Linked DNA regions of Tautonia marina. The protein of the gene in region 1 interacts with the protein of each later gene in a pairwise test. Links are inferred from orthologs where the notes say so. Each region holds a gene or a part of one and is shown in the gene's direction. Other genes may lie near its edges. The genes, in order: dnaE and dnaX.

The links.
Region 2: the proteins of dnaE (region 1) and dnaX interact in binary tests that used the Escherichia coli proteins (3 or more experiments, as listed by UniProt). The link is inferred for Tautonia marina from one-to-one orthologs.

What each region holds. Positions count from the first base shown.
Region 1 is NZ_WEZF01000007.1:278,653-293,759, reverse strand. What follows is about bases 33-4,151. They hold dnaE (DNA polymerase III subunit alpha), read left to right. Parts: upstream 33-402; coding sequence 403-3,951; downstream 3,952-4,151. In the rest of the region: GA615_RS11155 (2OG-Fe(II) oxygenase), read right to left, coding at 4,223-5,017; GA615_RS11150 (S41 family peptidase), read left to right, coding at 5,349-8,732; GA615_RS11145 (hypothetical protein), read left to right, coding at 8,851-9,624; GA615_RS11140 (YybH family protein), read left to right, coding at 9,878-10,255; GA615_RS11135 (M16 family metallopeptidase), read left to right, coding at 10,457-13,300; GA615_RS28430 (hypothetical protein), read left to right, coding at 13,304-13,426; tRNA preQ1(34) S-adenosylmethionine ribosyltransferase-isomerase QueA, read right to left, coding at 13,416-14,447; GA615_RS11125 (serine hydrolase), read right to left, coding at 14,454-15,107. UniProt on the Escherichia coli protein: DNA polymerase III is a complex, multichain enzyme responsible for most of the replicative synthesis in bacteria. This DNA polymerase also exhibits 3' to 5' exonuclease activity. The alpha chain is the DNA polymerase catalytic subunit.
Region 2 is NZ_WEZF01000018.1:82,107-96,010, forward strand. What follows is about bases 5,269-8,184. They hold dnaX (DNA polymerase III subunit gamma/tau), read left to right. Parts: upstream 5,269-5,697; coding sequence 5,698-7,671; downstream 7,672-8,184. Other genes in these bases: GA615_RS20235 (YbaB/EbfC family nucleoid-associated protein), read left to right, coding at 7,784-8,131; recR (recombination mediator RecR), read left to right, coding at 8,128-8,184. In the rest of the region: GA615_RS20205 (hypothetical protein), read left to right, coding at 1-244; GA615_RS20210 (M16 family metallopeptidase), read right to left, coding at 524-3,220; GA615_RS20215 (YceH family protein), read left to right, coding at 4,174-4,905; GA615_RS20220 (hypothetical protein), read left to right, coding at 4,928-5,215; more of recR, read left to right, coding at 8,185-8,769; rpoN (RNA polymerase factor sigma-54), read left to right, coding at 9,057-10,484; GA615_RS20250 (ATP-binding response regulator), read left to right, coding at 10,633-12,123; GA615_RS20255 (helix-turn-helix domain-containing protein), read right to left, coding at 12,143-12,577; GA615_RS20260 (polyprenyl synthetase family protein), read right to left, coding at 13,116-13,904. UniProt on the Escherichia coli protein: Part of the beta sliding clamp loading complex, which hydrolyzes ATP to load the beta clamp onto primed DNA to form the DNA replication pre-initiation complex.

The sequences.
Region 1 (15,107 bases):
GCCCGGCTCCCGTTCCCTCCGCTGGCCTTCCAAGGCCGAACGCCCTGGCTTGAACAACCTGCCGCACGAGGCCCGTCTCCCCTCGCCACCGGATCGCCTTCCCAAACCCCTGCGATCCTTCCTCACCGCGACGATCCGAACGCTGCTTCAAGAGCTGACCGAAGCTGACCGCGATCCCGAGCCGATACCGGGTACGATGGAACTGGACGGGCGTGCGTGCGACACGTCCGTGCGCCTGGCCGGATCCCGGATTTTTCGGTACACTCTTGTGTGTTCGTCGGTACAGTGGTTCGCGTGCCAACGAGACGCCGATCGGTCCGTTGCCCTCCTTCCGCCCGAGCCGAGCGACCGCCCGTCCGGCCCCCCGACGTTCGAGACCGCGATCCGCCCGAGGAGAGCGAGATGCCCAGCGCCCCGCCCTTCGTCCACCTGCACTGCCACAGCCACTACAGCCTGCTCGACGGCGGTTCTCGACTGCCCGAGCTGACCCGACGGGCCAAGGCCTTGGGGATGGAGTCGCTGGCCCTGACCGACCACGGCAACCTGTACGGGGCCGTCGAGTTCCTCCGCGAGTCGAAGGCTGCCGGCATCAAGCCGATTGTCGGCATGGAGGCGTATGTCGCCCCCCGCCACCGGACCGACCGCAGCGCCGGCGGGGTCCAGAAGAAGAAGCACTACTTCCACCTGACCTTGCTCGCCCGCACCGGCGAGGGGTTCCGCAACCTGATCCGCCTCTCGTCGCTGGCCTTCCTCGAAGGGTACTACTACAAACCCCGGATCGACCACGAGATCCTCGAACGCCACGCCGAGGGAATCACCTGCCTGACCGGCTGCGTCTCCTCCGAGTACTCCGACCTGATCCTCAACGACCGGGTCGAGGAGGCTGAGAAGCTCGTCGCCTGGTATCAACGGATCTTCGGACCTGAACACGTTTTCGTCGAGATCCAGAACAACGGCTACCACGTTCAGGCCGAGCACCTGGATCGCTCGCTCGACTTCGCCCGCCGTCGGGGCTTCCCGCTGGTGGCGACGAGTGACGCCCACTACCTGACCCGAGAGGACGCCGAGTCGCACGACGTCCTGCTCTGCGTCAGCTCGGGCAAGACCTTCGACGACCCGACCCGCCTGAAGTTCGACTCGCAGGAGTACTTCGTCCGCTCCCCCGAGGAGATGAGCGCGGCCATGCCGGGTCTGGACGAGGCGCTGACCCTGACGCACCGGATCGCCGAGTCGGTCGAGCCGAACTACGAGAGCTTCGGCCTCGGCAAGCGCTGCTTTCCCGCCTTCGACCCGCCGGCAGGCAAGACGCCGGACGAGTACCTCCGCGAGGTCTGCGAGGAAGGGCTCCGCGAGCGCTTCGGCGACCCGATCCCCCCCGAGGCACAGGAACGGCTCGACCACGAGCTGGGGATCATCGCCCGGATGGGCTTCTCGGCCTACTTCCTCATCGTCTGGGACTTCGTGCGCTACGCCCACGAACAGGGAATTCCGACCACCGCCCGAGGCTCGGCCTGCGGGGCGTTGGTGGCGTATGCCCTGAAGCTCAGTCATGTCGATCCCTTGACGTATGACCTGCTGTTCGAGCGGTTCCTCGACCCGAACCGATCGGAAGCGCCTGATATCGACATCGACCTCTGCCAGGAGCGGCGCTATGAGGTCATCGAGTACGTCCGCAAGAAGTACGGCGGCGACAACGTCGCGCAGATCGGCACCTTCGGCACGTTGAAGGCCAAGGCGGCGATGACCGACGTGGGCCGAGCGCTCGGGATTCCGCTGGCGAAGGTCGAGACGGTCAAGAAGCTGGTGCCGAACGTCCTGAACATCACGCTCGACGAGGCCCTCAAGAAGGAGCCCGCCCTTCGGGCCGAGGCCGACCGCGACCCCGATATCGGCCGGATGATCGAGTTCTCCCGGCGGCTCGAAGGCACGGTCCGCAACGTCGGTACGCACGCCGCGGGCGTGGTCATCGCCGACCGCCCCCTGCGCGACCTCTGCCCCTTGCAGAAGATCCCGAACAAGGACAAGAGCAAGGAGGTCGTCTCGACCCAGTGGGACATGGGGGACGTCGAGAAGGCGGGGCTCTTGAAGGTCGACTTCCTCGGCCTGCGGAACCTGACGAGCCTGGCCGCCGCCGTGAAGATGATCAACGAGCGGCACCCGGACAACCCGGTCGATCTCGACGCCCTGCCGCTGGACGACCCCGAGACGTTTGCCCTCTTGCAGCGAGGGGAGACGAAGGGGGTCTTCCAGCTCGAATCGGCTGGCATTCGCGACCTGCTCATCAAGATGAAGCCCGACCGCTTCGCCGACATCATCGCCACGAACGCCCTCTATCGTCCCGGCCCGCTCAACGGCGGCATGGTCGATAGCTACGTCAACCGCAAGCACGGCCGGGAAGCGGCCGACTATCCGCACCCGGTCATGAAGGACGTCCTGGAAGAGACCTACGGGATCATGGTCTACCAGGAACAGGTCATGCGGATCTTGAACAGGCTGGGCGGGATTGAACTGAGCAAAGCATACGCAACTATCAAAGCGATCTCGAAGAAGAAGACCGACGTGATTGCGGCCGGCCGCGAGGCGTTCATGCTCGGCGCGGTCGAGCGGGGGCTCGACAAGGCAAAAGCCAAGGAAATCTTTGATCTGATCGAGTTCTTCGGCGGCTACGGCTTCAACAAGAGCCACTCGACCGCCTATGCCCTCGTCGCCTATCAGACCGCCTACCTGAAGACGCACTACCCGACCGAGTACATGGCCGCCGTGCTCACCTCCGAGATGGACGGTTCGGAGCGGGAAAAGTTCTTTGTGGAGCATATCGACGACTGTCGGCGCATGGGCCTGGCCGTCCTGCCGCCGAACGTCAACGAAGGGGTTGTCGGCTTCCGCCCGGCCGATCAGGAGAAGACGATTCACTTCGGCCTCGGGTCGATCAAGGGGGTTGGCTTCAAGGCGGTCGAGACGATTGTCGAGGCCCGTACGACCGGAGGCCCGTTCACCAGCCTCGATGACTTCTGCGAGCGCGTGCCGTCGAAGGAGGTCGGCCAGGGGGTGACGGAAACCCTCATCAAGGCCGGGGCGTTCGATACGCTGGGCGCTCGTCGGAGCCAACTCCTTGCTGTGCTCCCTCGGGCCGTTCAGGGGGGGCAGGCCCGGCAGGAGGACCGCAAGCGAGGGCAAAAGAGCCTGTTCGACGCCTTCGATGCGGCCGTGGCCGTGGCCGAGCCGGAGACGATCGTCACCAGCCTGCCCGATGTTCCCGAGATGTCCGACGCCGAGCGGCTGGCCGAGGAAAAGAAGGTGCTGGGCTTTTATATGTCGAGCCATCCCCTGGCGCGGCATGAGGCCCTGATCGAGGCCTTCCGCACCCACACCGTTTCGCAACTGAGCGAGCTGCCGGACAAGGTTGAGGTGGTCCTCGGTGGCATCCTGGCCGGGGTGAAGGTCCGGAACGTGCAAAAGAGCCGATCGGGCCTGACGCGGATGGCCAAGCTCTCGGTCGAGGATCTGACCGGCTCGACCCCGGCAATGCTCTGGCCCGAGGAGTTCGCCAAGCAGCAGGATCTGGTTCGCGACGACCTGATCTGCTTCGTCCGAGGCCAGCTCAGCCGCCAGCGCGAGCCGGCCGAGCTGATCGTCAGCCGGATCATCCCCATCGAGCGGGCCGGGGCCGAGCTGTGCCGGGGCCTGGTCGTTCGCCTGAACAAGGGGGCGCACGGCGCACAGGAACTCGACCGATTGGGCCGGGTGCTCGGGCAGTATCAGGGGAACCTGGAGGTCTACTTCGAGGTCTTCGGTCTGCCGAACGCCCACCGGGCCATCTTCCGCGCCGGGGCGTCGTGGCGAGTCCGGCATGATGATGCGTTGATCGCCGCGTTGGAGTCGACCGTCGGGGCCGGGAATGTCTTTTTGCTCGGCCACCGAGGGGCAGCGGCACCGCCCTCGATGGGTTAAGGGTCGAGAGGGGGTTGCGGTGATGCTTCCTCGTTCGGCCTTTGCCGAGTGAGAATAAAGACGGCGTAGACGGAGCCAGGCTCTTGAGCGTCGCAGGGATCCCCCTCACCCGGCCTTGCGGCCACCCTCTTCCCCGTCGCGGGGGAGAGGGTTGAATTGGCCGTTGCCACCCGCTCCCCCGCGAACGGGGAACGAGTTGGGAGAGGGAGAGGTCAGGGTCGCGCGGACGGTCGGGATGCCGCTCGCGCCCTTTGATCGACGAGAGGGGGGCTTACTTGCTCTTGATGAGCTTCTTGGCGTCGTGGAGGGTGCGGCGGACCCATCGGCTCATCTTCTCGGCGGGCATGAGGACCTTGCCTTTGAGGACCTCATTGGGGCGGGCCTTGAAGATGGTGGAGTGGATGGTGCCGTCCCAGCCTTCGGGGGCCTGCTCGGTGTAGTAGTAGCCGGCGAACGACTTGCGGGTGTTCCCCGGAGGACACTTGACCGCGGTGACGCCGTGATAGCTGATCGGGCTGGTGGCGAAGATCACGCAGCGGTTGAAGATCGGCGAGAAGGAGTGGTGGCAGACCTTGACCCGCTTGTCCCAGAGCTCGACGTTGCCGCCCCACTCGGGCTTCCAGTCCTTGTTGAAGTAGACGAGGATGTTCAGACGGCGGTGGAGCTTTCGGTCGGGGATGTAGTTGAAGTCGACGTGGACGTCGAGGTGCCCCTGGGGGCCGGTCTGGTGCATCCCGCCGCCGATGAGCTTCGGGTCGTCGAGCAGGTCGGGGATCTCGAAGATGTAGGAGAGGTCGTCGCGGAACTCGGGAGAGGCGAGCAGACGGTTCAGCTCGGCGATCGGCTCGGGGAACTTCGAGGAGTCGGTGAGCTGGACCTTGCCGCGCTCGTTCAGGGCGGCGAACTCGCGGCCCATCGAGGCGGCTTGTTCGAACGTCGGGAAGGCGGCGAGCACCCGATTGGCGAAGTCTTCCTCAAGAAAGCCATCGATGCAGAGGCTCGGGAAGGGGGTCGCGTTGCGGACGCGATCGCGGAGGGCGTCGCGGTCGAACGGCTTGATGCTCATGGATGTGATGGCTCGTGGTGCCAAAGGTCGAGGATGAGTTGAGTCGGGAATGGATAGGGGGAGGGACCGATCTCCCGCATCCTCCGATGATCAGGGATACGGAGCCGCCCCGCCATTGGTGACGGCCGTCCGTAAGCCTAATTCGCGGTGTCGGCGGTTGTCAAAGCGATTCAACAACCTCCCGGGAAGAACCGTACAGCGGTTCTGAAGAACCCATGCCGATGGAACACGACATCAAAGAGACCGGGGGCTGATTCTCCTGGATCATTTTCGGTAAGATGGGCGATCCGCGGAAGCACCATTGCGTGAAACCTCGTTGAGGGAGTGGCCCATGCCGGTGTCTGTGTTCGCGTCGAGTCCCCTCCGGTCGATGGGGGCGGGGTGGTTGGCCGCGCTTGGGTTCGTCCTTTGCGGGGCCGATCCGGTGGGGGCGAACGGGCCGGAGCCGATTCAACTGGCCGATTCGCCGGCGCTCTCTCCGGATGGCTCGACGCTGGTCTTCTCCTGGGCGGGGGATCTCTGGACCGTCTCGACCGAAGGAGGGACCGCCCGTCGCCTGACCTTCCATCCCGGCCGCGATACCGACCCGGCCTTCGCTCCCGATGGTGCGACGATTGCCTTTGTTTCCGATCGAGAAGACGGTCGGCAGGTCTACCGGATGCCCGCCTCGGGGGGCGTGCCGGTGCCGTTGACGGCTCATAGCGAAGGCTATGGTCTGGAAGGGTGGTCGCCCGACGGTCGGCAACTGCTGGTCAACGCCTCGCGCGACCACTTCTGGAGGCACGCCGAACGCTTCTTTCTGATCGACGCCGAGGAGCGATCGGCCGAGCATCCGGTGTTCGACGCCTATGGCTCCGAGGGCTCGCTGTCGCCCGACGGATCGACGTTGCTGTTCGTTCGGGAAGGGGTGGCCTGGTGGCGCAAGGGGTATCGCGGATCCCAGGATGCCCAGATCTGGAGCTATGATCGGGAGTCGGGTGAATTCTCGAAGGTGCTTGATCCCGAAGGAGGGGCCCGCTGGCCGCTCTGGAAGCCCGACGGCGAGGGGTTTTACTACGTGGGCGAGCACAACGGGGCCTTGAACCTGAGGGAACACACGCTCGAATCGGGCGAGGATCGGGCCTTGACGAGCTTCGAGGACGACTCGGTCATCCTTCCGACCCTCTCGGCCGATGGCTCGACCCTGGTCTTCCGGCACCTGTTTGACCTCTACCGGATCGATCCGACCGCCGATCGGCCGAAGCCGACGAAGATCGCCATCGAGCACGAGGCCGCGGCTCTGGTGCCCGAGGCGAGCCGGGTGAACCTCGATCGCGCCTCGGAGGTGGCCTTCTCGCAAGACGGCCTGGAGATCGCCTTCATCGCCGGGGGGGATCTCTGGGTGATGGACACGGTCTTGAAAGAGCCGGTCCAGGTGACGAGCACGCCCGAGGAGGAGCGGTCGCCGGTCTTTGCGCCCGATGGCGAGTCGATCCTGTTCGTGAGCGACACCGAAGGGCAGTGCGACCTCTGGCGGGCGACCCGCGCCGACGCTGAACTGTTCTGGTGGCAAAACACAACGTTCGACCTGGAGCGGCTGACACAGGATGCCGCCGTCGAGTCTCGCCTGGAATGGAGCCCCGAGGGGTCGAAGGTCGCCTTTGTGAAGGGGAACGGCGACCTCTGGATCATGGACGCCGACGGCACGAATCCGAAGCGGATTCTGGAAGGCTGGAATGCCCCTCAGTTCTGCTGGTCGCCCGACGGCCAGTGGATCGCCTTCGCCCGAGATGACGACGAGTTCAACGCCGACGTCTGGATTGTGCCGATCGACGGCTCCCGCGAGCCGTTCAACGTCTCGAAGCACCCGAGCAACGACGGCAACCCCGCCTGGTCGCCCGACGGCACGATCCTGGCCTTCACCGGGAATCGGGGGGTGGATGGCGAGGTGGACATTCATTTCGTCTTCCTCCGCCGCGAGGACGACGAACTGGGCCGCCGCGACCGGATGATCGAGGAAGCGATCGAGAAGATCCGCAAGGCCCGCAAGGAAAAGGGCAACGGCGGTCGCGACGGCAAGGGGGACACTCCGAACCCCAACGGGGAACCCGACGACGAGGAGGCCGAGGAGAAGGACTCGGACGAAGAGAACGGGGAGAAGGACTCCGACGAATCGGACGAGGACGAGAAGGACGAGATTCCGAAGGTTGTGATCGACTTCGACGACATCCACGAGCGGATTCGCCGCGTTCAGATTCCGAATGCGTCGGAAGGGGGCTTGTTCTGGTCTCCTGATTCGAAGCGGCTGGCCTTCCGGGCGAACATCGACGGTCAGTCGGGGACGTACACCATCGAGCCGACGGGAGACCTCGCTCCCAAGCGATTGTCAAGTGAAACGCTCGGCGATGCTCGATGGTTGAAACAAGGGGATCAGATCGTCGGTAACCTGGAAGGAGTGCCGACGAGCATCTCGGGCTCGGGCAACTCGGTGTCGAAATACCCCTTCACGGCCCTTCAGGAGATCGACCGCGCGGCCAAGTACGGCGCGGCTTTCGACATGGCCTGGCGGACGATGCGCGACCGCTGGTACGACGAAAACCTGAACAACCGCAACTGGGATGCGATCCGCCGAAAATACGCCGACCTGGCGGCGTCGAGCGTGGATCGGTCGATGTTCGCCGAGGTCGTTCGCCTGATGCTTGGCGAACTGAACGGCTCGCACCTGGGCTTCTCGCCGAGGGGCAACGATACGATCGAGCCGGTTCGAGGAGACTGGAGCATCTCGACCGCCCACCTGGGCGTGCGGTTCGATCCCGAGCACCAGGGGCCGGGCCTGAAGGTCCGAGACGTTTTGCCGGGAGGACCAGCCGATCAGACCCGATCGACGATCGAGCCGGGAGAGATCATCCTGGCCATCGACGGCGAGACGGTTGATCCCGACATGGACCTGACCAAGATCCTTAACGGCCCCCTGGCCCGAGACATCACGCTGACGGTTCAGAACGACGAGGGGGAAGAACGCTCGGTGACCTTGCGGCCGATCTCCTTCGGCGCGGCCCGATCGTTGCTCTACGACGCCTGGGTGAAGGGGAACCGTAAGGCGGTGGAGGAGGCCAGCGACGGGACGCTCGGCTACCTGCATATCCGGGCGATGAACGGGGCGAGCTTCTCGAAGTTCCAGGAAGAGCTGTACTCGGCCGCCGCGGGCAAGGAAGGGCTGGTCATCGACGTTCGCGAGAACGGCGGTGGTTCGACGGCCGACCTGTTGCTCACGAGCCTCACGCAGCCGTTTCACGCGATCACCGTTCCCCGAGGGGGGAACCCCGGTTATCCGCAGGACCGCAAGGTGTTCGCTTCGTGGTCCCGGCCGATCGTTGTGCTTTGCAATCAGAACAGTTTCAGCAATGCCGAGATCTTCAGCCACGCCATCAAGACGCTCGGCCGGGGGCCTCTGGTCGGCGTGCCGACGGCCGGAGGAGTGATTAGCACGGGGGCGACCTCGATCATGGACCTTGGCACCTTGCGGTTGCCCTTCCGAGGCTGGTACGTGGCCGGGACCGGCGAGGACATGGAACTCAATGGGGCGGTGCCCGACGTGATTGTCTGGCCCGAGCCCGGCGAATGGCCCCGAGGCGACGACCGCCAGCTTGCCGAGGCGATCGAACGACTCAAGCAAGATGTCTCGGAAGCGAAGAACCAGCCGCAGCCCGCGCTGCGCAAGGCGAGCGAGCGCTGAGTGCTTGCGTCTCGGTACGACCCTCGTTCGGCTGACTTCAGTCTTTCCCTTTCGTTTTCGGTTTGACAGATTCTCAGGTTCGCTGCTCCCTTCCTTTACGAGAAAGGTTCTCACGTCGATGACTCGGAATTACGGTCCCCCCCTGCTCCGCCTGCTGTCTCTGGGGCTGCTGGTCGCGGCGGTGTCTCCCGCGGTTGGGCAGGACGATGCCTTGCCCAAGGCTGAGGAGATTCTGGCCAAAGCGATCGAGGCGACCGGCGGCGAGGCGGCCTACAAGGCACTCAGCACCCGCAAGGTTACCGGTACGATCGAATTCGTCGGCGCGGGGTTGAAGGGTAAGCTGATTCTTGAACAAGAAGCTCCAAACAAGATGAAGACCTCCCTGGAGCTGGAAAACGTCGGCACGTTTTTGCAAGGAACCGACGGCACCATTGCCTACGAGATCAACCCCGTCAGCGGTGAGCGGGTGCTGGAAGGCCCCGAGAAAGCCGCCTTCCTGCGCGAGGCGGCCTTCTACTCCGACGTGGAATGGCGAAACTACTACGATCAGGCCGAAACCAAGGAGGTCATGGAGGTCGATGGGACCCCGTGCTACGTGGTGGCCATGACCCCGAAGGAAGGGCGTGTCGAAACCCGCTTTTACGCCGTCGATTCCGGGCTGCTGGTCAAATCGCGCCGGATTGTTGAATCGCCGATGGGTGAGATCCCGGTCGAATCGATCGTGAGCGATTATCAGGAAGTCGATGGCCTGAAGATCCCGTTCGTCAGCACGGAGGTGCTGCTCGGCCAGGAGGTCAAGACCACGATCCAGTCGGTTGAGCATGGCGTCTCGTTCCCCGAGGGAACCTTTGCCATTCCCGAGGCGATCAAGGAACGCGCGGGAGCCCGCTGATCAACGCGCGATGAGCCCGACAGGTCTGGGCCAAGACACTCCCACAAACGGCCGGGGAACCAATGGGTTCCTTGGCCGTTTGTGAGTTCTGGGGGCGCGGTGGTGCTCGGATCGATTCAGAAACGGCGAGCGGGTGGGTTCGCCCGGCGCGGCATTTGCGTTCTGAGTCTCTCGGACTTCCCGGGTGATCGAGCACGAGAGAGCCTTCCCTCTGCCCGGGACCGTCTTCGGTCCGAGGCAGGAGTGTTGTCCCATGACCTTTCGAGAATCGTTGGAGGAGCATCTCCGCGCGATTAAGATGCGGGATCTGCCCGCCCTGATGGCCACGCTCCCGGAAGGAGAGCTGACCTTGATTCGGCCCGATGGCCAACGGCTGCGCTCGGTCGACGAGTTCGTCGCCCTGTACCGCGATTGGTTCGCGTCGCCGTCATGGACCATCGAGACGCGACTCGAAGAACTGACCGAGTGCGATGCCCTGGGCCTGGCGGTGGTCCATGTCACCTACCGCGATGAGCCGCCCGACGGCGATCGGTGGGTGCAGCGAGCCTATTACACCTTCGCCTTCGCCCGACAGGGACAGCGGTGGGTCTTGATCCACGACCAGGCGACCCCCATCCAGCCCATGAAGTAAGGTGCTCCGACGAGCCTGGGAGCGGGATCATCGGCCGTGCTCTTCGGTCGGCTGCTCTGGACGATTCGAGGGGCAAGGGGGCAAGATAGGGTCTTCGTTCCGTCTCGTGATTTCCCGACGCCCGGCAACCGATGCTCGCCTGCGTCCGCTCCGCAGGGCGACCTCGGAACCCGGTTCCGGCACCCCAGAGCACGACCCGAGATGCACCCGAGACTCGCCCCCCTGTTCGCGATGGCCACTCTGGCCCTCGTCGCGTCGGTTCCGAACCTGAGTGTGGCTCAGGACGAACCCAGGACACCGCAGATTCCCGACCTGAAGGTCGAGACGTACACCTTGCCCAACGGCCTGGAGGTGATCCTTCACGAGGATCATACGACCCCCGTCGTTGCCGTGAACATCTGGTACAAGGTTGGTTCGAAGAACGAGGCCGAAGGCCGCACCGGCTTCGCCCACCTGTTCGAGCACCTGATGTTCCAGGGCTCTGAGAACCATAACAACGAGTACTTCGCCCCGCTCGAACCGCTCGGCGCCCGGATCAACGGGAGCACGACGACCGACCGCACGAACTACTTCGAGACGGTTCCGAGCAATGCCCTGGAACTGGCCCTCTGGCTCGAAGCCGACCGCATGGGCTTCCTGCTGCCGGCCCTGACCCAGGAATCGCTCGACAACCAGCGCGACGTGGTCAAGAACGAACGGCGGCAGCGGGTCGATAACGTTCCCTACGGGCAGGTTTCCGAGCGGATGCTCGAAGCGCTCTATCCCGAAGGGCACCCGTACCACCACAGCGTCATCGGCTCGATGGAAGACCTGTCGGCCGCCTCGCTGGAGGATGTGAAGAACTTCTTCCGGACCTATTACAACCCGAACAATGCCAGCTTGTGTATCGCCGGCGACTTCGACCCGGCCGAAGCCAAGCGGCTCGTCGAGCTTTACTTCGGCGCCATTCCGAAAGGCCCGGAGGTTGAGCGGACCCCGCATCAGGTTCCCGAGCTTGAGGCTCCGGTCAACCTGGCGATCACCGACCGCGTCTCCTTGCCTCGCATCTATCTGACCTGGCCGACCGTTCCCGAAGGCCACCCGGACGAGGAGGCGCTCGACGTTCTCTCCGCCATCCTCGGTCAGCTTGACAAGGAAAGCCGCCTGGAAAAGGCGTTGATTTATGATGAATCGGTTGCCAGTCAGGTGTTCGCCTACCACAGCACTGGGGCCGTCTCGGGCACGTTCAACGTGATCGCGACCGGCAAGCCCGACGGAGATCTTGACGACCTGGCCACCCGGATTGAGGCCGAGATCGAGCGGCTTCAGCAAGACGGCCCGACCGAGGACGAGGTACTCAAGGCGCAGAACACGACTGAGAGCAGTGTTGTCTTCGGACTTCAGGCGGTCGGAACCCGTGCCGACTTCTTCAACGCCAACAACGTTGCCTTCGGCGATCCGCTCGCCTACCGAAAACAATTGCAGAACCTCTTTGATGTGCGAGCCGACGATGTCCGCCGCGTGGCTCGCGAGTACCTCTCGCCCAACCGCGTCCGGATGGACGTGACCCCCGGCGCTCCGACCGAACGGGCCCCCGAGGTCTTCGTCAACGCCGCTCCGGTCGAGATCGTGCCCGATGATGAGCCGATCGTCGAGGAGCTTGATCGGTCGACCATGCCGACGCTGGGGGACGCTCCCGAGTTCTCGCCGCCTCCCGTCGAACGTCGGACGCTCGACAACGGTCTGGAACTGCTGGTCGTCAACCGCCCCGAGCTGCCGATCCTGACCCTGCAACTGGTTGTCAAGGGAGGGGCCACCCTCGCCCCCGAAGGTCAGGACGGCGTGGCCGAGCTGACGGCGAACCTGCTGACCGAAGGGACCGCGACCCGAGACGCTCAGGAACTGGCCGGTGCGCTGTCGCGCCTCGGGGCGTCGATCAATGCCTCAGCCGGGATGGAGCAGATGACGGTTTCGCTCTCGACCCTGACGAAGCATACCGACGCGGCGCTGGAGCTGTTTGCCGACGTGGTCCTCAATCCCGCCTTCCGCGAAGGTGACCTGGAGCGCCAGCGGGCCTTGCTCCTGTCCAGCCTGCTCCGACGTCGGGACAGTGCCGAGGGGATCGCCTCGCTTGTCTTCCCGAGCTTGCTCTATGGAGACGATCACCCCTACGGCCGCCAGGTGTCGGGAACCCTGCAAACGGTGCCGACCATCTCCCGAGACGACATTGTCGCCTTCCACTCGCGCCTGTTCCGCCCGAATAATGCGGCCTTGATCGTGGTGGGAGACACGACGGCCGATGCCATCATCGAGCGGCTCGGCCAGGCGGCCATCGGCGACTGGGAGGCCGGCGGCGCCCCCTCGCTGACCCTTCCCGAGCCGAAGCCGGCTCCGAAGGATACGCTCTACCTTGTCGACCGGCCCGAGTCGGCGCAATCGGTCCTGGCCGTCGGCCAGATCGGCCTCTCGCGCGATACGCCGGACTACTTCCCGGTCACGTTGATGAATGCCGTGCTCGGAGGCCAGTTCTCCAGTCGGATCAACCTGAACCTGCGAGAGGACAAAGGGTACACCTACGGCGCCCGCACCTCCTTCTCGTTCCGACGAGGCCCCGGCCCCTTCTCGGCCAGTACCTCGGTGCAGACCGCCGTCACGGCCCCTGCCCTGGTCGAGCTGTACAAGGAGTTGACTGAGATCCGAGGCGATCGCCCGGTGACCGAGAAGGAGCTGGCGGACGCCAAGGGCCGGCTGATTCTCGGCTTCCCCGGCGACTTCGAGACGACTGGCGGCGTGGCCTCTCAGGTGATCGACCTGGTCCTCTACAACCTGCCCGACGACTACTTCACGACCTATCAGGACAAGGTCGAAGCCGTCACCCCCGAGCAGGTCCAGCAGGCCGCCCAGGAGCACCTGCACCCCGACCGCATGACCCTGCTGGTCGTCGGCGACCGCAACGCCATCGCTTCCTCGCTGGAAGAGCTTCCCTTTGTTCCCTCGCTCACTCCGCTCGACCCCGACGGAAACCCGGTCGATCCCGCAGCCAGCAACGCGGGTGAGGGGCAGTAACTCATGACCGAAAGGCAGGAGCTTCGGGATGCCTTGCTGATCCCGAAGCTCTTGCTTCGTCGGTTCTGCCGATCGCGTGGCGATCTCCCGAGAGCGGTGGACATGGTGGCCACGCTCAGAGGATGAGCATCGCATCGCCATAACTATAAAAGCGATACCGTTGATAGACTGCCTCGGCATATGCCTTCCGGATCAACTCGACCCCGGCCAGGGCCGAGACAAGGACGAGCAGGCTGCTTTTCGGCAGATGGAAGTTGGTGATGAGCGCATCGACCCCGCGAATGGGGACTCCGGGATGGAGATAGATGTTCGTCTGGCCGGTGTAGGGCCGGAAGGTGCCGGTGTCGCCCACGCAGGTTTCCAGAACCCGCGTGGCCGTGGTGCCGACCGCGACGATCCGATGGCCGGCGGAACGACCCGCGTTGAGCCTTCTGGCCACGGCGGGAGCGAGGGACACCCATTCGGCGTGCAGTTCGTGATCTTCGATGCGGTCGGTCTTGATCGGTCGGAAGGTGCCGGGGCCGACGTGTAGGGTGACATCGGCGATGGAGACTCCAAGGGCTTGCAGCCGATCAAAAATGGCTTCCGTGAAGTGAAGGCCCGCCGTTGGCGCGGCGACTGAACCAGGGGCCGAGGCGTAAACGGTTTGATAGCGCTCGCGGTCCTGGGGGGTGTCCGACTCGCGGTGAATGTAAGGCGGTAGCGGGATGTGGCCGTAGGTTTCGAGCAGATCGAACGTCGGGCGCAGGTCGAGCGCTCGGGCGAGCCAATGACCATCGTCGAGCCGTTCGAGCAGTTGCAGACGCAAGCCGTCGTCGATCAAAATATGCTCGCCGGGTTGAGGACGGCCGCGAGTCTGCGTCATCAGCTCCCAGACGTTCCGGTCGTGCTCGCGCAGGTAGAGCCCCTCCCAGCGCCCCCCCGTGGCCTCGCGACGGCCGATCAATCGCGCGGGCACGACCTTCGAATCGTTCCGAACGAGAAGGTCTCCTTCGCGGAGCAAGTCGGGAAGCTCGGCGAAGACGCGGTGCTCGATCGTGCCCGAGTCTCGGTGGACGATCATCAGGCGCGACTGATCGCGACGGTCGGCCGGGTGCTGAGCGATCAGGTCGTCGGGCAGGTGGAAGTCGAAGTCGTCGGTATGCATGAGTGGTCAGGAAGCTCCGGCCTCAATCTCCTCGAACGTTTGGTTGCCGATTGGATAAGATCGCCAGTCCTTGTAATCAAAATGCCACCATTCGTTTGAGATGACGGCGAACCCCTGGTCCTCCATGACCCGTCGAAGCAGGAGCCGATGCCAACGCTGGCGAGCGGTGCCGCCGAGGTAGTGCGCCCCGCCTCGCTCGGAGAACTCATCGTAGCCGCCAACCATTCCAATCGGCTTGCCCGTGGATCGGTCATAAAGGGTCAGATCGACCGCGCAGCCTCGGTTGTGCTTCGACCCGCTCGCGGGATTGGCGACGAACCCGCGCGACTGCTCGGGGGTCGCGTCGTAGAACATCTTCGTGACGTACCACGGGCGGTAGGCGTCGTGGATCAAAAGCCCGTAACCGAGCGGTTCGAGTGCCTGATGCACCCGCACCAGGGCCTCGGCCGCCGGACGCTGCAAGAACGCCCGAGCCGACGAATAGAACGGCGTGCCGAGGAAGTTGTTGTCGGTCGCGTAGCGAATGTCGAGGAGGATGGTCGGATCGAGGGTGGTCAGGTCAACAAGGTCGGTCTTGCGGAACGGGCCTTCCTCCTTCGGCGGGGAGGCGGCGCGAGCCTCGGGTAAAAGATCGGCAACGGCTCGAATCGGATCGACGCG
Region 2 (13,904 bases), on another replicon or contig:
GGAAAACCTCGGCATTCCGGCCAACGCGACCGACCAGGGCGCGGAAACCCTCCAGATCGCCGGCCGGGAATTCGAAACGAAATGGTACGACACCACCGGCCAGGCCGAGGCCGGCACCATGTTGATCCGGACCTGGTACTCCAACAAGGTGCCCGGCCTGATCGTCAAGTCGTTCACCCGGATCGAGGGTTTCCCCTCCACCACCACCATCGAGCTGGTCGATCTCATTCGTCCCGGCTCGTGATTGATCGAGCTGATCGTGCGGCCCCCGAGCCGCACCACGGCCCGGCAACTTCGCTCGGCCTTGCCCTGGTGCGGAGCAATTGAGGTGAACCCAGCCCTCGGCCACTTGCCCACCGACCGTCGAATCGGTGGGCAAGACGAGGCATGTCTGCCCAAAGAGACGCAACATGATTTTTTGAATAAAGGGCTTTTAAGAAATCCAAGTTTGAATGATCGAATTTTATTGCAAGCCAGGATCGTTAAATTGCGTGAGACGTTTTGAAGAATGAAGCCAGGTTGATCAGGCGCACTCGGAGCGATCGGATCGGCCTCGACCGCGGATCGGGCCGTATTCGACCCGGGCCAGCGCGGTCGGGTCGATGTGAGTTTGGGCAGCGCGACGGACGGCGTCTGGCGTGATCCGGGCCAGGCGAGACGGCAGGCGGATCGGGGTGTCGAGGGGCAATCCGTAGTAGGCGAGATCGACGAGCCGTTCGGACCGCTGGTTGACGGACTGATAGTCGAAGACCCAGGAACCGCGCAGGTAGTGAATCGCCTGGGCCACCTCGTCGTCGCTAAAGGCCCCTTGATGGAGGGCCTGGATCTGGTCGAGGACGGCGGCGGTGGCCAGGTCGGCCTCGGCCGGGCCGGTGCCGACGTAGACGCGGAACAAGCCCGGTGCGCGATCGGCCGAGTCGGTCATGCCGCCCGAGACGTTGTAGGCCAGTCCCAGGTCGTCGCGCAAGGTGGCATTCAGGCGGTCGGTGAAACCAGGGCCGGAGCCGAAAATGTGGTCGAGCACGGCCAGGGTCTCAAAGTCGGGGTGGCACCGTTCCACGCCGAGGTGACCGATCATCAAATGCACTTGTTCCCCCGGATGGTCGACCCGACGCAGCCGGGGGCGGGTTGATCGGACCGGAAACGGCACCGACGCCGGAGGAATGCCGCTGGGCGTCCAGTCACCGAAATGGCGAGCCAGCAACGTCCGAAGGGTTCGCGGATCATAATCCCCCACCACGACCATCACGGCGTTGTCTGGCGCAAAGAACTGGCGATGATGCGCCAGCACGTCGGCACGAGTGAGCGCGGAAAGCTGCCGAGGTGTCCCTCGGGGATCTCGGGCGTAGGGGTGATCGCCGTAAACGAGACTCCGGAAGATCAGATCGGCTCGGAAGGCCGGGTCGTCGCGATCGCCCCGCAATTCGGCCACGGTGCGACGGCGGGCCCAGTCCACCGCGTCGTCGGGGAAGGTCGGTCGGCGGACGAGGTCGGCCAGCACCTCGACGCCGAGGGCCAGGTCTTCGGCTCGCATCTGGAGCGAGGCCCCCGTGGATCCTGCGTCAAGGACTGCGCCGACATCCTCGACCGCCTCGGCCAGTTGCTCGGCCGAGTGGCGGGCGGTCCCTTCTTCGAGTAACCGGCCGGTCAGATAGGCGGCGCCGGGGACCGCTTCGCGTGTCGAGTCGGCATCAATGAAGAGCTCAAGGGCAACGACCCCCGCGCCGGGGTGTCGTTCGGTGATGATCCGAAGCCCGTTGGCGAGGAACCGGGAACGAGGTCGATAGTTCGGCAGGGTCGGAGCCGATCCGGCGGCCACGCCAAGGGGCAACTCGGACATCGGGCAGGTTGATCGGGCCGAGGCGGGGGAAGCGACCGGAGGAGACGGCGGAACCTGCGGCGACGTCGCGGGAAGCATGGCGAGCGTCGAGCGGCCCGATCGGGGACGCGCCCAGCCGACCGTCTCCCGGGATTCGGCCAGGTAGGCCGAAGCGACGCGGCGGATGTCGTCGGCCGAGACGGCCAGGGCGGCACGGTGCGATTCAAGCCAGTCGGTCCAGCGTCCCCAAAGGGCCGTCACGCCGAGGCCACCGACCAGGCCCGGCAGGTCGTCTTGCTGCCATCGCCAGGCGGCTTCCAGGCGGCGCCGGGAGCGGAGCAATTCCTCGGGAGTCGGTCCCTCGACGGTCAGGCGGTCCAGCTCGCGGCGGACAACGCCTTCGATGCGCTTGGGATCGACGCCGGGAACGGCCTCGATCTGCACGACCAGTTGACCGGCCAGGTGGGCCGGATCGTGCATCGCATCAACGTACGTCGCCATCTGGCCGCTTTCAACCAGGGTTTCCCAGAGCCGAGAGCGGCGGCCGCAGGTGAGCAGGTCGGCCAGAACTCCCAGGGCCGGGGCGTCGGAATGGCCTCGGGGGACGGTGTGCCAGCCGATCAGGCCGCGGGCGATGGCGTCGGGCTCGACCAGCTCAAAGCGTCGCCGCTCGACCTGCGAGGGCTCGACCTCGGGAACGTCTGGGCGGATCAGGCGGCCGGCGGGAATCTGACCGAAGCCGTGGGCCACGGCGTCGAAGACCCGGTCGGCCTCCAGGTCGCCGGCCAGCACGAGCACGGTGCCGTCGGGTCGGTAATGCTGGTCGTAGAAGGTTCGAAGGTCGTCAATCGAGATCTCGGCCAGGTCTTCGGGCCAGCCGATGATCGGATTGCGATACGGGTGGTCGTGGTAGCAGTGCAGAAGGAACTGCTCGTCGAGCCGGCCCGAGGGGGAATCCATCTCTCGGGCCCGTTCTTCCTGAATGACGTGGCGTTCCGATTCGATCTCCAGAGGGTCGAACAAGGCCCCTCTCATCCGGTCGGCTTCGAGTTCGAGAGCCAGCTCCCAGCGATCTCGGGGGAAGCGAAACCAGTAGTGGGTGCAATCCTCGTCGGTCTCGGCGTTAACCTCACCGGCCGAGACGAAGGTGAGGCGGTCAATGAGCCCCTTGGGGAAGCGTTTGGTCCCCTTGAACAGCATGTGTTCAACGAAGTGGGCCAGGCCGGATTTTCCCGCCGGCTCATCGACCGAGCCGACCGGATAGTACAAATCGCAGACGACGACCGCGGCGCTGGGCCGGGGAAGCACGAGCACGCGCATCCCGTTCTCCAGCACCCGTTCGACGACGGGAAGCTGACCATGATGGACCGGGAGGGCCTCGGCGGTCCGACGTCGGGCCATGACTGCCCCCCTCCTGCACAGAGTTGTCGCGTGGCGGCGCGGCGGACGGGATTGCAAACCGCCCAGACTGACCCGGCTCGGTCCCAATCCCGCGTGGAGATTCCGATACCCTTCCAGTTTATCATCCCGGCCGTCGCTCGGCGATGGCACCCGCCACCGGTTCTCGACCGAGTGCAGTCTTCGCGTAACCTTTGCCGCCGCAATGCAGGTAAACCGATTGCCGAGGGCACTGGGAGCGCTCGGAGCGCTCCGAGACCTTGACCAGAGAAGTTTGACACAACCTCCGATCTTGGAAGAGGTTTGAACCTCCGGGCTCCGATCGGGGACCGGCCGAAAATGGGTTCGTTCCGTTGCGGAGCGCTCCGGGAGCGCAGGCATCGGGAATCGCTCGCGGTGGAGTTGCAGGGCAAGGTGATCGAAGGGTGAGCCGGGCTCGACGATCCGATCCCGAACCGGACCAAATCGGGATCGGTGCGCGCGCCGCCGCTCGAATCGGAGCCCAGACGATTTCGATGCAATCTGTTTTGCGACAGAAGGTTCCGCCGTTTTCCCAACGAACCAGAAAGGCAGAAAATGGGTTCGCTTCGTCACGGCGCCCCCGAGACAACGCGGTCGCAACGCGAGCCTTGTGCAGCGATCACCAGGGGAGATGAAAGAAATGCACACAAACATTTATGCACGCAAGCAACATTTCCAGAGGATCGGTTTCAATACGTTCGATACGACGGCAAGGGCCAGGAGTCTGGGACACGGTTTGAAGATCACAGGACCAACAGAAATCATCGGGGAATTGGGGAGGCTCAGTCACTTTGAATGTGAGAAGGTCGAGGAGGGTTGGGGATACGCGGATCGGAGTGCTGGGGAGCGAGGGATTGCCGGTCGGGGCGGAGGGGGGAACAATGGGGGCATTCTTGCCCAGGTGATGGCGGTCGGACCGAGGCGATCGAAGCGACATGAGTGACGCAAGTAACCCACCCGAACGGCGATGGAGCCCGTTGTCCCTCCGAGAGCGGAGGGTGCTGGGCGTGCTGGTCGAGAAGCAGAAGACAACGCCGGATGTCTACCCGATGTCGATTGCGGGCATCGTGACCGGGTGCAATCAGAAGTCGAACCGCGATCCGGTGACGAGCTACGATGCCGACGACGTGGAAGAGATCCTCATCGGCCTCCGGAAGAAAGGGGCCGCGATTCAGGTCGAAGGGAGCGGCCGGGTCGAGAAGTGGCGGCATAACCTTTATGAGTGGCTCGACTTGCGAGGCCAGGGCATGGCGATGGCCGTCCTGGCCGAGCTGATGCTTCGAGGCGCCCAGACCGTCGGCGAGCTGCGCGGGCGGGCCGCCCGGATGGACCCGATTCCGGACCTGGAGACCTTGCAGCCGATCCTGGAGATGCTGGCCGAGCGGGGCCTGGTCGTCTTCCTGACCCCTCCCGGTCAGCGCAGAGGGGTGACGGTCACGCATGGCCTGATGCCGCCCGAGGAGCTGGATCGGGTCCGACAGAGTGTCGCCTCGGCGAGCGACCGTGATAACGACGAGCCGCGACCGGCGCGGTCGAGCGGCGGCGCGGCGTCGGCCGGCCTGGCGGCCGAGGTCGCGAGCCTGCGGGCCGAACTGGAGGCGCTTCGGGGGATCGTGGAGACCCTTTCGACCGACGTGAAAACGTTGAAAGCGTCACTCGGTGAGTGATCGGGGTCTGGGAGGGCCATCGATGCTGATCGATCGATGGAAGCGTCATCGCCTGAGGGTGTTCGCCGTCGTCGGTACCGCGCTGATGCTCGTCGGTGGCCTGGTCAAGTGGGTGGGGTTCGAGGAGGCAGGCCGCGCTCTGCTTCTCGTCCTTTGGGGACTTGGCACCGTGCTGATCGTGCTGATCGTCGCCGACGTGACGGTCCACGCCCTGCTCGGCCGGGGGCAGGCCTGCATGACCTGCGGCCATGTCCGGCCCCTCAGGTCATTCCGTCCGGCAGGCCCCTGCCCCAGGTGCGGCGACTTCTGAATTGAGGGGGAAAGGGGGGCTTCCTGGCACCGGAGCCGAACCGGATTTGATCCTGTACGTAAGAATAGAAGAATCGGGCAACATCGCCCGCCTCTGGCTTGCGAGTCGGAGCGGGTTGCGGCATAATAGGTCTTTCCGCTGGTCCCGAGACAGAGCGGCGACGCGGGCTCTCGATTTCTTGAGGGGGTCCGGGTGAGTCGGGGGGGACCCGAGCAATTGAGGCGCGTGAACCTGGTCAGGGCGGGAACGCAGCAGCCATAAGCGTGACCTCGATGTGCCCGGGAGCACCTCCCCGGCTCTCCCGGCCTCCTTCGGGATGGGATGAGAGTGGACCCGACACCGACGCGATCCCCGCAAGGGACGATGGACTTGCGGAGCAGGTGATCGATCGGAGGGGGATCGGATCGGGTCTGCCAGAAGTTAAAGTGTGAGCGACGACGCCCCCCGTCTGGGTTCCCTCGGCACGACGGAGCGCCTTATCCGTGGCACGGACCAAACCCAGCGCCCCGGACCCTTCGACCGACTCTCCGAGCGTGGAGACGCTCTCCGTCGCCCCAAGGCGGGAGGGAGAGGCGTACACGGTCGTGGCTCGCCGCTACCGACCGCAACGGTTCGAGGATGTGGTCGGGCAAGATCACGTGGTTCGGGCCTTGCGCAACGCGATCCGGATGGATCGGGTGGCCCAGGCGTATCTGTTTAGCGGCACCCGAGGGGTCGGCAAGACCTCGATGGCCCGGATCTTCGCCAAGGCGCTCAACTGCGAGCGGGGCGGGCCGACGGAAACCCCGTGCAATGAATGCGACACCTGCCGGGCGATCGCCCTGGGGCAGGATGTGGACGTGATCGAGATCGACGGGGCGAGCAACAACGGCGTCGAGGCCGTGCGCGAGCTTCGCCAGAACGCCGGATTGCGGCCGAGCCGATCGCGGTTCAAGATTTACTATATTGACGAAGTGCATATGCTTTCGACCAGCGCCTTCAACGCCCTGTTGAAGACCTTGGAGGAGCCGCCGAGCCACGTCAAGTTCGTCTTCGCCACGACCGAGCCGAACAAGATTCCGATTACCGTCTTGTCGCGCTGCCAGCGGTTCGACTTTGCCGGGATCGGACCGGAACAGATCGTCGATCAACTGGCGAGCATCTGTGAGCGCGAGGGGATCAAGGCCGATCGGGAGGCGTTGCACGTCGTCGCCCGTCGCGCGGCCGGTTCGATGCGGGATGCGCAGTCGTTGCTCGAACAGTTGCTCTCATCGGGGGCCGAGCATCTGACGGCCGACCGGGTGCATGAGCTGCTCGGGATTGCCGGGGATGACCGGGTCTTGAATCTGCTCGACGCGCTGGCGGATCGATCGCCGGGCCGGGCACTGGAGATTCTTGATCAGGCGGTCAACGACGGCGTGCAGCCGACCGACGTCTTGAATGCGTCGATCGAGTTTTTACGAGACGTGATGGTCGTCGCCGCTGGAGCCGAAGTCGCCCCCCTGGCAGCCTTGCCGGGTCAGCGGGAGCAACTGGACGGGCTGGCCGGGCGCTGGACGCTCGACTCGGTGATCGCCGCGCAACAGATCCTGGCCGAAACCCGAGGCAGGCTGAGGGGCAGTCCGTTCCCGAGGCTGCTGGTCGAGCTGGCCTTCTGCCGGGTCGCTCGCCTGGAGAACCTGACGGAGTTGAGCGAGGTGATCGCCCGGCTCTCGGGGCAGGAAGCCGGGGCGCCCCCTCCCGGGCCGGATGGTGCTGTAAAAAAAAAGTCCGTTGAGCCGCTAAGCAAGGCGGCTCAACGGTCGTCGGGATCGTCAGCATCGGAGGCGAAGACCGCGGCCGAGCCTGCGGCACCGGCCCCGAGGCCAACTCCGGTGAGTGAGCCCTCCACGCACCTCGGCAATGGGAACGGCAAGCATCGGGGACACGCCGAGGAGGTGGTCGAACGGCCTCTCCCCCCTGCCCCAGAGGGCCGGCACGAGCCGGAGCGATCGCCGTCTGTAACCGCAACCCAAAGCGGGGACGGGTCGTTGCTGGAGCGTGCCCGATCGGCCTGGCAATCGCTCGTCGATCGGACCGAGGAATTGAAGCTGCCGGCGCAGTTCAAACGACTGGAACCGTCGGATGTCTCGGAATCGGGACTGGTGGTCGTGGCCGTGCCACCGGCCTACAACTATCTGGCCGATCGCTGCAATGCTCCCGAGCTGCGGTCGAAGATCGAGGGGCATCTGGCCGAAGCACTGGGCCGGGGCGTCTCGGTCCAGTTCCATCGGGAAGCGTCGACCGCTCCCGAGCCGAGCGTCATCGAGCCCGGCTCGTCGGCGCATCAGGCCGTGCTGGAGGATGATCTGGCCCAGCAGCTTGTCGCCCGGTTCGAGGCCCAGTTGCGGCGGGTCGAGGTGGAACCGGAACGCCGAGCCGGGTCCGAGACCGACTCCGAACCTGACTCGGAGGCCGGAGCCGAGGCCGACGACTGACGAACCGACTCCGAAGGTTCCTGGAGCGGCGCATCGCGTCGTTTCTCGTCGCCATTCTCTGGCTCCTTATCGTTTTCTGATGGATTCAATCGACCTGCGAGGAGGAGACGAGATGTTCGGGAACCTTGGCAATCTTGCCGACCTGATGCGCAACGCCGGAAAGATCCGGGAACAGATGGAACAGGCCGCCGAGCAGCTCGGCTCGGTTCAGGTGGAAGGCTCGGCCGGCGGGGGAGTCGTCAAGGCGACCGTCAATGGTCGGATGGAACTGATTTCGGTGCGGATCGATCCGAAACTGACCACCGACGGTGATGTCGAGCTGCTGGAAGACCTGGTGACCAGCGCAGTCAACCAGGCCATGAATCGGGCTCGGGAGGAAGCGGCGAAAACGATGACCGGCGGCATGGGCCTGAACATGCCGGGGCTCGACTCGCTGTTTCCCGGAGGAGGCCGACCGTGAGCGCCCGCGGTTTCGGCGACCCGGTTCCGGTTGATCCGAGCGCCTCGGGAACGGTCGATCGCCTGGTCCGAGCGCTCGGCCGGTTGCCTGGGATCGGAGCCAAGAGCGCCGAGCGGCTGGCCCACCACCTGATCCGATGCCCGCTTGAGGATGCCATCGCCCTGGCCGAGGCGATCCGGGCGGCGCGCGATCAGATTCATCACTGCGCGCTTTGCGGGCATCTGACCGAGTCAGGACAGGACCGCTGCTCCATCTGCCGAGACCCGAGGCGTGATGAGGGCCTGGTCTGCGTGGTCGAACAGTCGCGCGATTTGATGGCGCTGGAGAAGGCCGGAACCTACAACGGGCGCTACCACGTTTTGCACGGCCGGCTGGCCCCGTTGCAAGGGGTCTTCGAAGATCAGTTGAATCTGGCCGGCCTGGAACAGCGGGTCCGAGCGGGGGGAATTCGGGAGGTGATTCTGGCCACGAACCCGACGCTCGAGGGCGACGCGACCGCGCGGCTAGTGGCCGATCGGCTCGGGCCGTTCGACGTGCCCATCACCCGACTGGCCCGAGGGCTCGCCTCGGGCGGCTCGCTGGAGTTCGCCAACAAGGAGATGCTGGCCGACGCCCTGCAGGGCCGTCAGCAGTATTGATCGCGGACGAGGGGTAGGAGCGAGGCCCTTCGCGTCGTGCCGGGTCAGCGCGACCGGCCCGAGCCGTTGCGAAATCACCCGGAACTTTCGGGATCGCAGAGAACTGCCCTCCCGTTCCACGGCAGTCGATGGTATGATTTTTGCTGTTCGATGTTCCTCAACGCCAGAGATGCTGGTCGTCGGCGGTTCGGTCGTTGGCAGGGATGGCGCCAGGGGCCATCCTGAATTGCCCAGGAACCGGATCAGGGACGATTTGCCCCGGGACACTTCGCGGAAGCTCAACGCGTATGCGGCTCGATACCTCTCAACAAATGCGGACCGACATGCGAATGCGCATGGCGCCCCGCATGATTCAATCCATGGAAATTCTGCAACTGCCGTGGCTTGCGCTGCAGGAGCGGATTGACCAGGAATTGATCGAGAATCCGATCCTCGAAGACCTTCGGGAGTCGGTCGCTCCGGAAGGTCAGGTCGAGGAACCCTCGACGGACGACGACGCGAAGGTTGACGAGACGGAAATTTACGACGACTGGGACAACTGGGACACGTCGGGCGAACAGCACCGTCCGAGCCGGGCGGCGCTGATCGAGGAATCGGATCGCAAGCACGACGCGATGCAGAACATGGCGTCGCGTCCCCCGTCGTTGCACGACTCGCTGACGGAGCAACTGTCGTTTCCGGATCTCGACCCGAAGGTTCGGGGGCTGGCCGAGTACATCATTTCGAACCTGGACGAGAACGGGTACTTCACCGGGATGGATATTCCCGACCTGGTGCGAGACGCCGGCGGCGCGGTCACGTTCGAGCAGGCCGAGCAGGCGCTGGCCCTGGTGCAAAAGCTGGATCCGCCGGGGATCGGCGCGCGGAATCTGCGCGAGTGCCTCTTGTTGCAACTGACGCCGGAGACACCGCACGTCGAGGTCCTTCGCCTGCTGGTGAGCAACCACCTGGACGACATCCAGCAGAATCGCTTGCCGGTGATCGAGAAGAAGACGGGGTTGTCGCTGGCCGAGATCAAGGAAGGGCTGGAACAGCTTCGGCGGCTCGATCCGAAGCCCGGAGCGCGGTTCAATCCGGGATCGGCGCAGTATGTGGTGCCCGACCTGATTGTCGAGCCCGACGAGCACGGGGACTATCAGGTCCGGCTGGTCGATGAACACGCGCCGCAGTTGACCATCTCGCGGCGGTATCAGCGGATGCTGAAGGATCGCGGGGGAGACCCGGAGGCTCGGGCCTTTATTCAGAAGAAGATTCAGTCGGCCCGCTGGCTGATCGAGTCGATCGAGCAACGGCGCAGCACGTTGTTGAAGGTGGCCAAGGCGATCATCGCCCATCAGCGCGACTTTCTCGACAAGGGGCCCGAGGCGATCCAGCCGTTGAAGATGCAGCAGATCGCCGATCAGGTGGGCGTGCACGTGACGACCGTGAGCCGGGCCGTCGATGACAAGTGGGTTCAGACCCCCCGGGGGATCTTCGCCCTGAAACGATTCTTTGGCGGCGGCACAGTGAGCGCCGACGGGGAGGAAATCGCCTGGGACACGATCAAGCAAAAGTTGACCGAGATCATCGCCAAGGAAGACAAGAGCAAGCCCCTCTCCGATGAAGAAATCGTCGACGAACTGGGCCGGCAAGGGCTGACCGTCGCTCGGCGAACCGTGACGAAATACCGCAAGGCCATGCGGATTCCGTCGAGCCGGCATCGGAAAGAATTCTGATCGCACGTGGGTGAGCCTGCGGAACCAGGCCCAGAGTCGCCTTAATCCACATAGACTCTCCCCCATATTGCCAAAAATAGCCTGCATGCTATAATCAATCAGTTCAGGAGGACATTTTCGACGGCAGTTCCATCAGGGAGTGATGACAATGACCGTGTCGCTTCGATTGGCTGAACTCCACGTTGATCCCGAGGAGCTTCGTGTCATTGAGCACGCGGTCGAGGCCGAAGGGGGCTCGATCACCATCCGGCACGTGGATTGCCCGACGTCGTTGGGAAGGCTCGGACCGGTCGATGCGGATGTGATTGTAGCCTTGCACCGGCCGGGGCCCTCGGATGCTCGCAACTGGCTGCCGCTGAGGAAATCCGGACTGGGGCCTCCCGTGATTCTCATCACGGAGGAGGAGTCGCTCGAACAGTTTGAGCAGTTTCGGAAACTCGGGACGTACACGGTTGTCCCTCGGGGCCATTCCGCGTGCCTGGTGCAGGCGGTTCGCCTGGCGGTGGGGTCGTCGATCCTGGTTCCGTCATTTGGGCTGACGACGGGTCCTCCCGCCGAGGCCGAACACCGCCGGCTGGCCGGATTGCTGCGGGTGATTGGCCACAACATGAGGGATCTGCTCGGGGTCATCACCAACGCGGTGGAAGTCCTGTCGTTCCAGAACGTCTCGGGCTCGTTGAGCCAGCAGCGGACCATCGAGCTGCTCGATCGGCAATGCCAGCGCATGGCCGGATTGCTGGATGATTCGTCGGAGATTGCCCGAATCGAGTCGGGAGAGGCTCCGGAAGTGGTTGAGGTCTTCGAGCTGGGCGACCTGATGATGCGGGCGATTCGACGGGCGCAGCAAGAGGCTCGGGACGAGCAGGTGGATTTCGATCGTGTTCCGCGCCCGGCCCCGCTCTGGGTGCGGACCGATGCCCGGCGGCTCGAACATCTGATCCGCCATGGTTTGCATTATTGTCGTCGAGCCGCCCGGGCCTGTGAGCTGATCCGGATCGACTGGCGACTCACAACCGACCGGTTGGAACTGGTCTTTGAGGTGTTGCCAGGGGTCTCGCACTTCGAGATGCCGAGGTCCGACAAGGCCATTGACCTGGACCTGTTTCTGGCGTCCATCTTCGCCGACCGGCTCGGGGGCGTGCTCCGGCCAGGGCCACCGTTTCTGGTCGAATTACCCGGGACCATCGTTCAGGGCGGGGTGCCGGACGAAGCCAGGGCGGCCCCCAGACCGACGGGTCCGCCGCCACCTCGCCGGTCGGCCGGTCACGTCTTGCTGGTCGATGAGAATCTGGAGTCGATCCAGGCCCTCGGTCTCCTGATTGGTCGCCTGGGCTGGCATGTTCGGGCCACCCCGAGAATCGACGAGGCTCGGGAGATGATCCAGGCCTTTCGGCCTCATGTCGTGCTGATCGGGCTGCACATGCCGTTCATCGAGGGGCAATCGCTCGCCCGGAGCATCCGGCACGACCTGGTCATGGGCGCTCCCCTGCTGATCGGGATTAGCAGTTCATCCCATCCGCCGACAATCGACCGGGACGGCGAGCGAACGTTTGACCACATTGTGACCAAGCCGGTTCGGCTGGCGGAGCTGGCCGCCCTGCTGGGAGCCGCAGGTTCGCAGAGGGCGGCATCGAGTTGACCGGGCCGAGACGCCCGAATCACTCGGGAGCCGAGTCGTTGCGTGCGGGTGACGCGGGGAAGGGCCGAAATTCGGCACCATAAAGCCGTCGAATCGCAGTCTCGAAGCCGAGAATGCGGGTCGCGTCGAGGATCATGGACACCTCCCGGCTGCCGATCGACCGGACGAGTTCCAGCAGCGCCTCCTCTTCAGGAGGGACCGAGGAACGATCCTGGCAGGGATCGTCTTGCAGCGTGTCATCGGCCAGGAAGTCAACCGAGACATCGAGTGCCCGGGCGAGCCGCAGGATGTTGTGTAATCCTGGCCGCTTGGATTGCCCCTTGAGGAGCCGGGAAACCTCGGAGTCGCTGACCCCCGATTTCTGGGCCAAGGCTTGCTGAGACAACCCAAGCTGAATCATCCGGCGATCCAACTTCCGGGCCAGCGTTCTCGCGGGAGAGTTCTGGGCAGACACGGCTTGGGGTGCTCGGGAATCGGACTGCCGCGCGCTGTGGTGGACAGTCCCCGAATGTGGGGGAGAAACCTTGCGGGACGGTTCCACCGTGGCGGGGAACCGCTCATTGGAGGTGTGTGGTGGTGACATACTGGAATCAGCGTCCCTTGACCGGCGAATGGACCAAGATTTTTGGGATGATCGCCCCCGATGATCCCAGACACGCCGTCTTGCAGCCGTGACTCAACCCAACGTTGCAAAATCGGGGGCGGGGACGTGGTTTTTTGGAAACACAGTCCGCTCGGGGCGAGCCGAAGCAAAGCAGGCACGTCGGCAACACAACGGGGACAGGAGCCTCGCCAGATTGGAGCCGATCACCCCTGTTCTGATCGACCGTCCGTGCGCGAACCGCGTGTCTGGTTTCCCGCGAAGATCCGTGCGTGATGAAGAAGCCTGGGGACTTCTCGGCCCAGCCTGTGGGTACGATGCGGACTGATCGGCCGCTGGGGTCGAGATTGACCCCAGGATCCCCAACCAATCGTCAACGGCAACGCCTAACCTAGAAGCTGCGACGGGCGACGAGCTGGGCCAGGCCGTCGAGAATGTCTCGGGCCGGCGAGGGAGGAAGGATGAGGAGCTGTTGACGAGCGGAGTCGATGAACGATCGGGCACGCTCCCAGGCGTCGTCGAGGGCTCCGGAGGCTTCGAGCATCGGCCGCAAGGTTCGGCGGGTCTGACTGGATGGGGTGGCCAGGAGATTCCGGACGGTGGCGGCGTCGGCCGGGTCGGCCGATCGCAGCAGGAGGATGATCGGCAAGGTGAGCTTTTGCTTGTCGAGGTCGGTGCCGAGGGTCTTGCCCGTGTCGTCCTCGTCTCCCCAGAGGTCGAGCAGGTCGTCGGCGATCTGGAAGGCGACGCCGAGGTCGCGACCGTAGTGGTCAAGGGCGTCGCAGGTTTCGGGATTGGCCCCGGCGTAGTGAGCGCCGAGGCGGCAGGAGACGGCGGTCAGCTCGGCGGTCTTGCCGCGGACGATCTCGTAATACGAGGTTTCGTCGAGGTCGAGGTCGCCGCGGTGGTGGATCTGCTGCAGCTCTCCCTCGCAAACGAGGTTGGTGGCGCGACCGATCACGCGGCAGGCGTAGGTTGATTCGAGCGAGGCGGCGAGGTGAAAGGCGTGAGTAAACAGGTAGTCGCCGAGCAAGACGGCGGCCTCGGCCCCCCACTCGGCGTTGATGGTGGCGGCGTGGCGGCGGACGGTGGCCTCGTCGAGGATGTCGTCGTGGACAAGGGTGGCGGTGTGGATCATCTCGACGACGGCGGCCACAACCGGGTGCGCCGGCCGGATGCC